One region of the Variovorax sp. V213 genome, then DNA from elsewhere that is predicted to be linked to it. Evidence: predicted binding sites of a transcription regulator. Region 1 holds the regulator's gene; the other holds the start of a gene.
What was found. The regulator sigma-54, encoded in region 1, starts transcription at its own class of promoters, with help from an activator protein. The targets are predictions, from matches to a motif close to TGGCANGNAANCTGCTTT.
Positions count from the first base shown of each region.

Region 2: ACAM55_RS08115 (DUF2126 domain-containing protein) is a predicted target of sigma-54. The motif match lies at 3,168-3,185, and genes of this name have one in related genera.

Region 1 covers NZ_AP028664.1:4,690,874-4,698,351, reverse strand. Annotated here, with positions in the region: gene lptA (lipopolysaccharide transport periplasmic protein LptA) at 1-597, shown strand, start outside; gene lptB (LPS export ABC transporter ATP-binding protein) at 594-1,388, shown strand; gene rpoN (RNA polymerase factor sigma-54) at 1,406-3,001, shown strand; gene ACAM55_RS22200 (phospholipase D family protein) at 3,012-4,616, shown strand; gene ACAM55_RS22195 (hypothetical protein) at 4,618-4,743, opposite strand; gene ACAM55_RS22190 (YceI family protein) at 4,804-5,436, opposite strand; gene ACAM55_RS22185 (YceI family protein) at 5,495-6,073, opposite strand; gene ACAM55_RS22180 (cytochrome b) at 6,085-6,684, opposite strand; gene ACAM55_RS22175 (hybrid sensor histidine kinase/response regulator) at 6,775-7,478, opposite strand, start outside.
Region 2 covers NZ_AP028664.1:1,678,896-1,686,373, forward strand. Annotated here, with positions in the region: gene ACAM55_RS08115 (DUF2126 domain-containing protein) at 1-3,095, opposite strand, end outside; gene ACAM55_RS08120 (DNA internalization-related competence protein ComEC/Rec2) at 3,265-5,715, shown strand; gene ACAM55_RS08125 (circularly permuted type 2 ATP-grasp protein) at 5,795-7,294, shown strand; gene ACAM55_RS08130 (alpha-E domain-containing protein) at 7,334-7,478, shown strand, end outside.

The DNA of each region.
Region 1 (7,478 bases):
AAGCCGATGAACATCGAGTCCGACGCGATGCGTTATGACGACCTCAAGCAGACGAGCGTGTTCACCGGGAACGTGCTGGTCACGAAGGGCACGATCATCATCCGCGGCGCGCGCATCGACGTGCGGCAGGACGCCGAGGGCTACCAGTACGGGGTGGTCACGGCGGCTCCCGGCAAGCGGGCCTATTACAAGCAGAAGCGCAATGCGCCCGACGAGTGGATCGAGGGCGAGTCCGAGGTCATCGAATACGACAGCCGCGCCGACAACGTCAAGTTCATCCGCAATGCCGTCATGCGCCGCCTGCTGGGCGCCACGCCGAACGACGAAAGCAGCGGCGCGCTCATTGTCTATGACCAGAGCAACGACACCTACACGGTCAACGGTTCCACCGTGCCGCCGAACACCGGGGTGAATGCGCCCGCGGGCGGGGGGCGGGTGAAGACCATCCTGACGCCCAAGAGCGCCACGGCGCCCGCGCCAGGCGCCTCGGCTCCGGCCGGCGGACGGGCCGCGCCAGCGGCGCCCCAGCCGGCACCCGGTGCCGGCCTGCGCTCGACCACCACGCTCGGCGGCGGCGAAGGGGAAGGGCGCAAGTGATCGAAGCTGCTGGAATCCAGAATACCAACGGCACGCCGGGCAGCCGCCTGGTGGTGCGGGGCCTGCAGAAAAGCTACGGCAGCCGCAAGGTCGTCAAGGATGTCTCGCTAGACGTTCAAAAGGGCGAAGTCGTCGGGCTTCTGGGCCCCAACGGCGCCGGCAAGACCACCTCGTTCTACATGATCGTGGGCCTGGTGCGGGCCGATGCTGGCGAGATCACCATCGACGGCGAACCCATTGCGCACATGCCGATCCACCGGCGCGCCCGCATGGGCCTGAGCTACCTGCCGCAGGAAGCCTCCATCTTCCGCAAGCTCACGGTCGAGGAAAACGTGCGCGCCGTGCTCGAGCTCCAGCGCGAGCCCGATGGCAATGGCAAGCCCGCCCCCCTGTCCAAGCAACGCACCGAAGAGCGGCTCTCAGGGCTGCTGGCCGACCTGCGGGTGGATCATCTGCGCGATTCTCCGGCGCTCGCGCTCTCGGGCGGCGAACGGCGCCGGGTCGAAATTGCCCGCGCGCTGGCCACGCAGCCGCGCTTCATCCTGCTGGACGAGCCCTTTGCCGGCATCGACCCGATCGCGGTGATCGAGATCCAGCGGATCATCAGCTTCCTGAAAGAACGCGGCATCGGCGTGCTCATCACCGACCACAACGTGCGTGAAACGCTGGGCATCTGCGATCACGCGTTCATCATCAGCGACGGGCATGTGCTGGCACAAGGCACGCCCTCGGAGATCGTCGACAACGCCGAAGTACGCAGGGTGTACCTCGGCGAGCACTTCCGGATGTAAGGGAGGAGTCGGTCTCCATGAAGCAAGGGCTGTCCCTTCGCGTCTCGCAGCATCTGGCGCTCACGCCCCAGCTGCAGCAGTCGATCCGGCTGCTGCAGCTCTCCACGCTCGAACTGAGCCAGGAGGTCGAGCAGATGCTGGACGAGAACCCGTTCCTCGAACGCACCGCGGAAGAAGCGGCGCGCGAGGAATTCGGCCTCGATGCCATCGATACCCCGGTGCCGCGCGATGAGTCGTCGGGCGAGGCCGGCGAGAGCGACTTCGCCTCGGCCCCGACGAGCAGCGCGGCCACCACATCCAGCGAAACCACCGCGGCGGCCGACACCGACATTCCCGCCGCCGACGCCACCGAGCGCGAGCCCGACTGGGAGGGCGACGGCACCGTCGACATGGCGCCGGACGACAGCGAGTGGGGCAGCGACGCCCCCGCGCGCCAGAACAATCTTGGCGACGACGAGCGCGCCGACGCCACCGAACTCGCGCGCAGCCAGGAGTCGCTGCAGTCCTTCCTGCACCGGCAGGCGCTCAGCCTCCGGCTCAACGAGAACGACAGCGCCGCGCTGCGCTTCCTGATCGAATCGCTCAACGACGACGGCTACCTCGAAGATTCGCTGCCGGCGCTGGCCTCGGGCCTCGCGGGCGACGACAACGACCAGTTCGACGAACTGGTGCATCACTTCCAGGTGGCGCTCGGCCTGCTGCAGAGCCTGGAGCCGGCCGGTGTCGGCGCGCGCGACCTGGGCGAATGCCTCGGCATCCAGCTGCGCGCGCTCGCGAGCGAAGACGAAACCGAAGAGCATGCCCTGGTCCGCAAGACCGCCATTGCCATCTGCAAGCAGCCGATGGAGCTGCTCGCGCGGCGCGACTTCAAGCGCCTGGCCACGCTCACCCGCACCAACGAAGACCTGGTGCGCTCGGCGCTGCAGATCATCGCGCGCCTGGAGCCCAAGCCGGGCCGCCGTTTTGTCGACGTCGAGCGCAACATCGTGATCCCCGACGTGATCGTCACCAAGATCGGCCGCGGCACCAACGTCAAGTTCCGCGTCATGCTCAACCCCGAGGTGATGCCGCGGCTGCGCGTGCACGACATCTACGCCGGCGCGCTCAAGTCGCACAAGGGCGAGGGCAGCCAGGCGCTGTCGCAGCGGCTGCAGGAGGCGCGCTGGTTCATCAAGAACATCCAGCAGCGCTTCGACACCATCCTGCGCGTCAGCAACGCCATCGTCGAGCGGCAGAAAAGCTACTTCGTGCACGGCGAGCTCGCGATGCGGCCGCTGGTGCTGCGCGAGATCGCCGACGAGCTCGGCCTGCACGAATCGACCATCTCGCGCGTGACCACCGCCAAGTACATGGCCACGCCCTTCGGCACGGTCGAGCTCAAGTACTTCTTCGGCTCAGCGCTCGGCACCGAGACCGGCGGCAATGCATCGAGCACCGCGGTGCGCGCGCTGATCAAGCAGTTCGTGAGTTCCGAGAGCATCAAGAAACCGCTGTCCGACAGCCAGATTTCCGAGATGCTCAAGGAGCAGGGCATCGAATGCGCGCGCCGCACCGTGGCCAAGTACCGCGAGGCGCTGCGCATCGCGCCCGCCAACCTGCGCAAGGCGTTGTAGAAAGCCGTCGATGGCCGGTCGCCGCCTGCTGTCGCGCTGTGGGCATTGGGTCTTCGCCATGGCGGCGGCGCTGCTGCTTGCCGGCTGCGCCACCCTGCCCGACGAAGCGCCGCGCCCACCCACCAGGGCCATGGCCGTGTCGGCCGACACCGCGCTCGGCAAGATCGCCCTGGCCGCGCAGCCCGACCCCGACCTCAGCGGTTTTCGCCTGATGCCGGGCGGCGACTTCGCCTTCGACACGCGCATCCAGCTCGCGCGGCGCGCCCAGCGCACGCTCGACGTGCAGTACTACCAGATCGAGAACGACGAGACCGGCCGCTACCTGCTGCGCACCCTGCGCGACGCCGCCGGGCGCGGCGTTCGCGTGCGGCTGCTGATGGACGACCTCTACACCTCGGGCGAGGACGAACTGCTGCTCGGCCTTGCCGCCACGCCGAACGTCGAGTTGCGCCTCTTCAACCCGTTTCCGGCCGGGCGCGGCAGCCTGCTCAAGCGCTTCGCGGCCTCGCTCTTCGACTTCAGCCGCGTCAACCGGCGCATGCACAACAAGCTCTTCATTGCCGACGGCGCCATGGCGGTGGCGGGCGGCCGCAACATCGGCAACCAGTACTTCAGGCGCACGGCGGGCGAGAATTTTCTCGATCTCGACACCTTCGTGACCGGTGCGCTGGTGCCGCGCCTCGGCACCCTGTTCGACCAGTACTGGAACAGCGCCTACGTGCGGCCCATCCAGTCGGTGGTGGCCACCGGTGTGCCGCGCGAAGAGTTGCAAAAGCGCTTCGAAGCCGCCACCGGCCCCGACACCACGCCGCCGCCGCCTCGGCCCGCCCCCAACGACCTGCTGGGCTACAGCCCGATGGCCGAGGACCTTGCCACTGGCAAGCTCGGCCTGATCTGGGCCCTTGCCGAGGCCTACGCCGATTCGCCCGACCGCGTGATCGGCAAGACGGCGTCGTACGGCGGCGTGCCGCTGCTCGACGTCGACAGCGTGCGCTACAACGTGGTCGAGCAGATGCGCCGCGCGCGCTCCGAAGTGACCATCGTCTCGCCCTACCTGATTCCGGGCGAGGCCGGCCTGGAGGTGATGCGCGAGATCCGCCGTCGCAACGTGAAGATCAGCGTGATCACCAATTCGCTCGCCGCCACCGACGAGCCCCTGGTCCACACCGCCTACCGCCGCTACCGGCCGGACATGCTGAAGCTGGGCGCCGACCTGTACGAGCTCAGCACCACGCGCACCCGCCGCAGCGTGCGGCTCGGCCTCTTCGGCACCTCGGTCGGCCGGCTGCATGCCAAGTCGGCCGTCATCGACCGGCAGGTACTTTTCGTCGGCTCGATGAATTTCGATCCGCGCTCCGAAACGCACAACACCGAGATCGGCCTTTTCATCCGCAGCCCCGAGATGGCGCAGCAGGCGCTCAAGCTCATCGACGTGCTCAAGCAGCAGGGCGCCTACCGCTTGCGCTTTGCCGAGGGCGGCAACCCATCGCGCATCGAGTGGATCAGCGAGGAGGCCGGCAAGACCACCGTGCTGAACGAGGAGCCCGACTCCGATTTCTGGGGCCGCGCCATGCTCGAGCTGCTGGCGCCGCTCACGCCCGAGAGCCTGCTTTAGCTCAGCTTGCGCGCACGCCCGACAGCAGCTTGAGGCCCAGCAGCACCATCACGCCGCCGGCCGCGCGGTCGATCCAGGCCTTGTAGCGCAGGTAGGCCGACCGCAGCGCCGCCGCAATCGCAAACACGCCACCATCGCGCCCGCGATGCCCAGCAGTGCAACCGTGATGTCGGTCATGATTTCTTGGTTATTGCTGCACGTTGACGGCTTCGACCTGCACCAGCAGCTTCACCTTGTTCTCGAAGCCGAAGTTCAAGCCCCAGGTGATGCCCCAGTCGCTGCGCTGCACCGTGGTCTCGAAGTCGCCGCCGCAGACCTGGCGGTTGATGAGCGGGTTCAGGTAGCAGTTGAAGCGCACGGCCTTGAGTGTGACCGGTTTGGTCTGGCCCATCAGCGTGAGCGTGCCCGGCACGTCGACCACCTTGTCGCCGTTGAATTCGATGCGGTCCGCCACGAAGCGGCCGGTCGGAAACTCGGCCACGTTGAAGAAATCCTTGCTTTGCACGTGGCGGTTGAGCAGGTCGACGCCGGTGTTGATGGAGCTGATGTCCATCGTGATGTCGACCCTGCCGCTGCTGCCGGTGCCGTCGATCTGCACCGAACCGTCCTTGGTGCTGAAGCGGCCGCGGTTGGTGGTGGTGCCGTAGTGCCCCATCTCGTACATCACGAAGGTGTGGGTCGGGTCGATCACGTAGCTGGCGTTCTTCACCGGGCCGCCCGCGGGCCTGGCGGCGACGGGCGGTGCCGTGTACTCCTGCGCCGGGGCGGGAGTGGCAATGGTCGCTGCAGACAGCGCGGCAGCGAGGAAGAGCTTCTTCATGGCAATGGGCGTGCTTGGCGTGAAAACGAAATCGAAAAAAAGAAAGAAAAGCGGCGGCTCAAAGCGGACCGAGGCCAGCGAGCGTGAACTTGAAGCGAACCTGCACGTCGTTGCCGATCACCGAGGTGTCGGTCCATTCGCCGTCGCCCACCTTGTAGTCGAGCCGCTGGATCGTAAAGCTTCCGGTGGCCACCGCGTAGCCGCCCGATGGCGCAATGGTCACCGGCACCGTGACCTGCCGCGAAATGTTCTTGATGGTGAGCTTGCCCGCCATCTCGAACCGGCCTTCGCCCAGCGCCTTGATGGCGCTCGACTGGAAGCTGGCCTGCGGAAAATGTCCGGTGTCGAACCACGGGGCCTTGGGCAGTTCGGCGTCGCTCATCGGCACGCCGAGCGATGCGCTCGCCGTGTCGATCTGCAGCGCGACGGTGCCGCCTTCGGGCTTCCGCGGGTCGAATGCCACCTGCGCGTCGAACTTCTTGAACGTGCCTTCCACCGGCACGCCCATCTGCTTGCTGACGAAGGCGATCTGGCTCTTGTCGGCCACGAGCCGGGTCGCCGTTGCGGGCTCGGCGCCCGCGGGCGACAGGGCGGCGAACGCGGCGGCCGCGAGAAAGAGACGGAAGACTCGGTTCATCTGGCGGATTCCTAGCGTGGCGCGGGCCACATGCGTTTCAGGATGCCGTCGCGGTCGATCCAGTGGTGCTTGAGCACCGCCGCCACGTGCAGCAGCGCCACCGCGGCCAGCGTGAACGCGCTGCCCTTGTGCAGCGGCTTCAGCACGGCCTCGGCCAGTTCCTTGTCGACCGGCATGAAGTCCGGCAGCGGCAGCACGCCGAACCACACGACCGGAAACCCGAGCGCCGAACTGTAGGCCCAGCCGAACAGCGGCACCGCGAGGAACAGCAGGTACATCAGCGCATGGCTCGCCCGGTAGCCGGTGCGCTGCCAGCGCGGCATGGCCGCCGCCGCATGCGACGGCAATGGCGGCGGCGGATGGCGCAGCCGCCACAGCAGCCGCAGGGCCGACAGCAGCAGGATCGTCACCCCGGCCCATTTGTGCCAGTTGTAGAGCTTGATGCGGGCCGGCGAGAGCGGCAGGCCGGTCATGTAGAGGCCGACACCGAGCGAGCCGACGATCATGGCCGCGAGCAGCCAGTGCAGCGCCATGGCCACCGGGCCATAGCGCAGGTCGGCGGGCGTTTCGGCAATGGCGGTGGCGGAAGATGGAGGTGTGTCGGCAGGCATCGGAAGCAGGACCAGCGGCCTGTGCGCGGAGCATATATCGGAAGCGGCGAAGGCACCGCACGAGCCGTGCCAGGCGCACGGCCGGCGGGGTCAGCGCCGCGATGAGGCCTGCTGCGCCTGCAGCAGCACGGCATGCAGCTCGGCCGGCTGCACCGGCTTGCGCAGCGCATGCCAGCCGCGCTCCGCGGCCAACCGATGGGTGGCTTCGCCGATGTCGGCCGAGATCAGCGCAATGGTGAGCGACGGCTTCTGCCGCTGCAGCCGTTCTGCCAGCGCGATGCCGTCGAGCCCGCCCGGCAGCCGGATGTCGCACAGCGCCGCGTCGAGCGCGCGCAGGTCGGCCAGCGCCAGCGCCTCGGCCGCGCTGCCGTAGACGCGCGGCGCAAGCTGCCATTGCCTCAGCAGCGCACTGAGGCTGTCGGCCACCACGGCGTTGTCTTCCACCACCAGGACGGCGAGGCCCGGCTGCAATGCGCGCGCCGCCGCGTCGGACGGCGGCGGCGCCAGCGGCGAAGGAGCCGGCGGCACCGGCGCATCGGCAGGTGCCGCGGGCAGCTCGAATCCGAACACCGAGCCGCGCCCCGGCGCCGAGCGCAGCGACACCTCGATGCCGAGCTGCCCGGCCAGCCTCCGCACGATCGCCAGGCCCAGCCCGTGGCCGCGCTGCAGGTTGCGCTCGACATTGCCGACCTGCTCGAAGTCGCCGAACACCCGCTCATGCGAATCCGCCGCAATGCCGATGCCGCTGTCGCGCACCTCGACGCGCCAGGCGCGCCCGGTGTCGCGCCGGCGCG
Region 2 (7,478 bases), 2.3 Mb from region 1:
GTGCCGCCTGCCGAGCCTTCCTCGCCCATCACGTGCCAGGGTTCCAGCGCGTTGCGCAGCGAGAGCTCCACGCCCATGGCCTGCACCTGGCCCACCAGCGGGAAGCGGAACTCGAAATGCGGTGCGAACCAGTCGACGTCGAAGCCGAAGCCGGCCTGGCGCATCTCGCTGATCACGTCGTCGAAGTCCATCTTGACGAAGGTGGGCAGCAGGAATCGGTCGTGCAGCTCGGTGCCCCAGCGCGTGACGGGTGCCTTGTAGGGATCGTCCCAGAAGCGTGCCACCAGGGCGCGGATGAGCAGCTGCTGCGCAATGCTCATGCGCGCATGCGGCGGCATCTCGAAGGCGCGCAGTTCGAGCAGGCCGAGGCGGCCGGTGCTGGAGTCGGGCGAGTAGAGCTTGTCGATGCAGAACTCGCTGCGATGCGTGTTGCCCGACACGTCGATCAGGATGTTGCGCAGCGTGCGGTCGACCAGCCAGGCCGGCATGTTCTGGCCGTGGATCTCGCGGTTCTTCGCGATTTCCTTCAGGGCGATCTCGAGCTCGTAGACCTGGTCGTTGCGCGCCTCGTCCACGCGCGGCGCCTGGCTGGTCGGGCCGATGAACATGCCGGAGAACAGGTAGCTCAGCGAGGGGTGGTTGTGCCAGTAGAGCAAGAGGCTCGCGAGCAGCTCGGGCCGGCGCAGGAAGGGGCTGTCCGCGGGCGTGGCCCCGCCCATCACGAAGTGGTTGCCGCCGCCGGTGCCGGTGTGGCGCCCGTCTGTCATGAACTTCTCGGCCGAGAGGCGGGTTTCGAACGCGGCGTTGTAGAGAAACTCGGTGTGGGCGACCAGTTCTTTCCAGTTGTGGGCCGGATGGATGTTGACTTCGATCACGCCCGGGTCGGGGGTGACGGCCAGCATCTTCAGGCGCGGATCGCGCGGCGGCGGGTAGCCTTCCATCACGATGCGCATGCCCAGCTGCTCGGCCGTGGCCTCGACGGCCGCGACCAGGTCGAGATAGTCTTCCAGGCGCGCGAGCGGCGGCATGAAGACGTAAAGCACGCCCGAAGCGCTGCCCTTTTTCTCGGCCGAGGGGCCGTTGGCGCGGCGTGGGTCGCGCACTTCGACGCACAGTGCGGTGCGCGTGACCCAGTGGGCCGATTCGCCGCGCTGGGGCTGTCGCGTGGCCGCCGTCGCGGAGCGGTCGACCGCATCGGCCAGTGCCTTGCCGTCGCCTGCGGCCGCGGCGTCGCCGCCCGCGGTTCCACTGCCGCCCGGCGCCTGCATGCGCAGGGCCGCAGGCACCATGGGCGGCGCACCGAATTCGTAGGGCACGGTGCCAAGATCGGCACCCATCGCTCCGCCGGCAGGCACGGCGTAGCGCGCGCGGTAGTCGGCCGAAGTCGGCAACGCGGCCCGCGGCGCGGTCGGGTCGCGCTCGACCAGGTAGGGGTAGTCGCCCTTGCTGGCCCAGGGCTGGGAGTCGAGCGGCAGGCGGTAGCCCATGGGCGAGTCGCCCGGGATCAGGTAGAGCCGGTCGTCGCGCAGGAACCAGGGGCCGGTTTTCCAGCCCGGGCCTTCGAGCGCGGGGGCGTCGAGATTGGCGTTGGCGGGTTCGAGCGGCAGCATGTAGCCGATGACGGCGTCGAGCTTTTGCGTGAACACGCGGCGCAGGCGAACCCGCTCGAGTTCGTCGTCGAGCTTCGATTCGAAAGGGTCGACGTTGACCGGCAGGCGCCGTTCGCGCCAGAGGTAGTAATAAACGTCTTCGTAGCCGGGTTGCGCATAGCGCTCGGTGATGCCGAGCTTGTGCGCCAGCACGGTGGTGAAGCGGCGTGCGTCTTCGCTCGTGTAGTGCGTGGGCACGCGTTCGTCGGCAAAGAGTTCGGGGTTGTGCCAGAGCGTCTGGCCGTCGGCGCGCCAGAAGATCGAAAGTGCCCAGCGCGGCAGCTGCTCGCCCGGGTACCACTTGCCCTGCCCGAAGTGGAGAAAACCGCCCTGGCCGTATTCGGCCCGCAGCTTGTGGACGAGTTCGGTGGCATAGCCGCGCTTGGTGGGGCCGAGCGCATCGGTGTTCCATTCGGGCGCGTCGCGGTCGCCGGTGGCCACGTAGGTGGGCTCGCCGCCCATCGTGAGCCGCACGTCGCCGGCCGCGAGGCGCGCATCGACTGCGTCGCCGAGCGCAAGCACCTCGGCCCACTGTTCTTCGGTATAGGGCTTGGTGACGCGCGGCGATTCGTAGATGCGCGTGACCTTCATCTCATGGCCGAAATCGACCTCGGCCTCGTCGACGCCGCCTTCGATGGGCGCGGCGCTCGACGGCGTGGGTGTGCACGCCAGCGGAATGTGGCCCTCGCCGGCCAGGAGGCCCGAGGTGGCGTCCAGGCCGATCCAGCCCGCGCCCGGCAGGAACACCTCGCACCAGGCATGCAGGTCGGTGAAGTCGACCGTGGTGCCGCTCGGGCCGTCGAGCGCCTTCACGTCGGGTGTCAGCTGGATCAGGTAGCCCGAGACGAAGCGCGCGGCCAGCCCGCAGTGGCGCAGCAGCTGCACCAGCAGCCAGCCCGAGTCGCGGCAGGAGCCGCTGCCGTTGGTGAGCGTTTCTTCCGGCGTCTGCACGCCGGGCTCCATGCGGATCAGGTAGTTGACGTCCTTCTGGACCTGCTGGTTGAGGCCGACCAGGAAGTCGATGGTCCGCTGCTCCTTGCGCTCGATCTTGTCGAGGTAGGCCGACAGGAGTGGCGTGGGTTCCTCGGTGACGAGGTATGGCGCGAGTTCTTCGGCCTGCGAGGCGGTGTACTTGAACGGAAAGTTCTCGGCCTGCGGCTCGAGAAAAAAGTCGAAAGGGTTGTAGACCGCCATCTCGACCACGAGGTCGACCGTGACCTTGAACTCGCGCGTCTTCTCGGGAAACACGAGCCGCGCCTGGTAGTTGGCGAACGGGTCCTGCATCCAGTTGACGAAGTGCTCGGCCGGTTCGACCTGCAGCGAATACGAGATGACCTTGCTGCGGCAGTGCGGCGCGGGACGCAGGCGCACGACCTGCGGGCCCAGCTGCACCAGGCGGTCGTATTTGTAGTGGGTGACGTGGTGGAGTGCGGCGTGAATGGACATGCGTTTTGTGTGCAGTACTGCGAGATTGCATCGAAAAGATGTCTCTTGTGAGACGCATACTAGCCCAGAAGCAAAGCAATTAACGCGCCATTGAGCGTCGGCCTGGGAGGGTTTGCATCATGTGTTCCGGAGTTTGCCGTTGACGCCGGCGCGGGCGTCCGGTGTCGTCATGGCCGGGTCGTGGGCCTTTGCCGCGCTGGGCGGAACGCTGCTCGGCGCTGCATGGCAGTTGCATCAGGCGCGGCTGTGGAGCGGGGGTGCCTATGCGGCCTTGTTCTTCGCAGGCCTCGCGGGGCTGGCCGCGCTCTCGCGGCGATGGCGGCCGATGTTTCATTGGCTTCATGCATGGCGCATGCCGGCCGGGCTGCCGGTGATCGTGGCCCTGGCCTGCGGAGCCTTCGCCGGAGGCGGGCTCGCAGGGTGGCGGGCGGCTGCCCATGCGAGCGGCGCACTGGACCCGGCCATCGAAGGACGAGACCTGCAGGTGGTGGGCGTGGTGGCGCAGATGCCCCAGCGCAACGAGGGCGGTACGCGGTTTCGGCTCGACGTGGAATCGGCCCGCTGGGCCGATGAGCCCCTCGCATCGCCACCGCGTGTTCCGGCGCGCGTCGCACTCGGCTGGTATCGCGACGACACCAGCCTCTGGGGACGTGCTCCCGAAGGGCGAGCCGCGGCCAGGGGAGACCCAGCCGTCCCGCTGCACGCGGGTGAACGCTGGCGCCTCACGGTCCGGCTCAAGGCGCCGCATGGCAATCTCAATCCGCATGGCTTCGATAGCGAACTGTGGATGTGGGAGCAGGGCGTGCATGCCAGCGGCTATGTGCGGACAGGGACTCGCGACGCGGCGCCGGCACGTCTGCAATCCACGTGGCAGCACCCCCTCGAACGTGCGCGCGAAGCGGTGCGAGACGCCGTGTTCGAGCGCGTGGCCGACCCCCGGCAGGCGGGCGTGATCGCCGCACTCGTCACCGGGGACCAGGGCGCCATCGAGCGCAACGACTGGGACATTTTCCGCGCCACCGGCGTGGCCCACCTGATGTCGATCTCGGGCCTTCACATCACCATGTTCGCCTGGCTCGCGGCGCATGCGGTCGGCGCGCTATGGCGCCGCAGCGGCCGCCTGATGCTGCGCTTTCCCGCACCGCAGGCCGCGCTGGTCGGCGGCGTGCTCCTGGCCGGGCTCTATGCGCTTTTCAGCGGCTGGGGCGTGCCGTCGCAGCGCACGGCCTGGATGCTGGCCACCGCGGCGCTGCTGCGCCTCACGGGGCGGCGCTGGCCGTGGCCCCAGGTCTGGCTGCTGATCGCGGCGGTGGTGGTGGCCATCGATCCCTGGGCGCTGATGCAGGCCGGCTTCTGGCTCAGCTTCGTCGCGGTCGGGGTGCTGTTCACGACCGGCTTCATGCGGGCGGCCGACGAGAAGAGGGGGCCATCGGCGCGGCTGCTGGCGTTTTTTCGCGAGCAATGGGTGATCACGCTGGCGCTGACGCCGCTCGGCCTGCTGCTTTTCCAGCAGGTCTCGGTGGTTGGCCTGCTGGCCAATGCCGTGGCGATCCCCTGGGTCACGCTGGTGATCACGCCGCTGGCCATGCTGGGCACCGCTGTGGCGCCGCTCTGGGATGTTGCCGCATGGGCGGTCCAGGCGCTGGCCTTGCTGCTGCGGTGGCTGGCCGCATTGCCGTACGCCACGCTGTCGATGGCCGCTCCGCCGGCGTGGATGGCGGCCTGCGGCGTGGCGGGCGGCGTCCTGCTGGCCATGCGGCTGCCGTGGTCGCTGCGCACGCTGGGCTTGCCGTTCCTGCTGCCGGTGCTGCTGTGGCAGGCGCCCCGGCCGCCCGCCGGGGAGTTCGAGCTGCTGGCCGCGGACATCGGGCAGGGGAACGCGGTCCTCGTACGCACCGCAACGCACAGCCTGCTGTACGACGCGGGGCCGCGCTACAGCCTCGAAAGCGACGCCGGCCATCGCGTGCTCGTGCCCTTGCTGCGCGCCTTCGACGAACGCCTGGACATGCTGCTGCTGAGCCACCGCGACAGCGACCACACGGGTGGCGCGGCCGCGGTGCTCGCGATGCAGCCGCAGGCCGCGCTCCTGAGTTCGATCGAAGCCGGGCATACGCTGCAGTCGGTGCGCCCGGCCCGGCGCTGCGAAGCCGGCCAGCGCTGGCGCTGGGATGGCGTGGATTTCGAAGTTCTCCATCCTGTGGCCGCCGACTACCTTTCCTTCACCAAGCCCAATGCCATTTCCTGCGTGCTGCGTGTCGCCAACGGCCGCGCCACGGCGCTGCTGGCCGGCGACATCGAGCGCCTGCAGGAAGCGGCGCTGGTGTCGCGAACCCCGGCGCTGCGGGCCGATGTATTGCTGGCGCCGCACCATGGCAGCAAGACCTCGTCGAGCGCGGTGCTGCTCGAGGCGGTGCGCCCGCGCATCGCGCTGGTCCAGGCAGGCTATCGCAATCGCTTCGGTCATCCGGCCCCGGAGGTGGTCGAGCGCTATGCTGCGCACGGCGTACGGCTGGTCGAAAACGTGCCCTGCGGCGCCGCTTCATGGCACAGCCGGGCGCCTGACGAGGTCGGCTGCGAACGGGAGCGCCAGGCCCGTTACTGGCACCACCGCCTGCCTTGAAGACGTGTGGCTGCGCCAACATAGGGCTTTCACTGGCCTCGAACTTGCTAAGCTATGGCTCAAGGAGATTGGTCGTTCCATGCACAAATTCGATGAGATGTATGAGCAGTTGCCCTATGCGGGGGCTGCAATCAGGCAACACTACAAGCGCTACGACCAATGGCTCGCGAAGCAACCCGGCGAAGTGATGCGGGCGCGTCGCGAGGAGGCGGAAATGATCTTCCGCCGGGTCGGCATCACCTTTGCGGTGTACGGCGCGAAGGACGAGGATGGTTCGGGTACCGAACGGCTCATACCGTTCGATCTGCTGCCGCGCATCATTCCCGCCCATGAGTGGGAGAGCATGGAAAAGGGGCTGGTGCAGCGCGTCACGGCGCTCAACCGCTTCCTGCATGACGTCTATCACGACCAGGAAATCATCAAGGCCGGCATCATTCCGGCCGAGCAGATCCTGAACAACGCGCAATTCCGCCCCGAAATGATGGGCGTCAGCGTGCCGCACAACGTCTACTCCAACATCTCGGGCATCGACATCGTCCGGGCGCCCGACGCCCAGGGCAACGGCGAGTACTACGTGCTCGAGGACAACCTGCGGGTGCCCAGCGGCGTGAGCTACATGCTCGAAAACCGCAAGATGATGATGCGGCTCTTCCCCGAGCTGTTCAACCAGAACCGCATCGCGCCCGTGGCGCACTACCCCGACCTGCTGCTCGAAACCCTGCGCGCCAGCGCGCCGGCTGCCACGGCCGAGCCCACGGTGGTGGTGCTGACCCCCGGCATGTACAACAGCGCCTACTTCGAGCACGCCTTCCTGGCCCAGCAGATGGGCGTGGAGCTGGTCGAAGGGCAAGACCTGTTCGTCCGCGACAACTTCGTCTACATGCGCACCACGCGCGGGCCGAAGCGCGTGGACGTGATCTACCGCCGGGTCGACGACGACTTCCTCGACCCCGAGGTGTTCCGCCCCACGTCGACGCTCGGGTGCGCGGGCCTGATGCGCGCCTACCGCGACGGCAACGTTGTCATCTGCAATGCGGTGGGTACCGGCGTGGCCGACGACAAGTCGATCTACCCCTACGTGCCCAAGATGGTCGAGTTCTACCTCGGCGAGCAGCCGATCCTGAAGAACGTGCCCACCTACATGTGCCGCAACAAGGACGAGCTGCAGTACACGCTCGACAACATGAAGGACCTGGTCGTCAAGGAGGTGCACGGCGCCGGCGGCTACGGCATGCTGATCGGCCCGGCCGCCACGCAGGCCGAGATCGAAGACTTCAAGAAGGCCGTGATCGCCAAGCCCGACGGCTACATCGCGCAGCCCACGCTGAGCCTTTCCACCTCGCCGACCTTCGTCGACGCCGGCATTGCGCCGCGCCACATCGACCTGCGTCCGTTCGTGCTTTCGGGCAGCGAAGTGCAGATGGTGCCCGGCGGCCTCACGCGCGTGGCGCTCAAGGAAGGCTCGCTGGTGGTCAATTCGTCGCAGGGCGGGGGCACCAAGGACACCTGGATCCTCGAGGCGGACCGCGGCGCCAAGCCGAAGGCGACGCAGTCGCAAAGTCAATCGCAATCGGCCTAGCGCAGCAGGCAAGCAAGCAAGGAATCAGGAGAACAAACGATGCTGTCACGCACCGCCGACCACCTCTACTGGATGTCGCGCTACACCGAGCGCGCGGAAAACACCGCGCGCATGCTCGACGTCAACTACCAGACCTCGCTCCTGCCCCAGTCGGCCGAAGTGGCCAAGTACGGCTGGCAGGGCG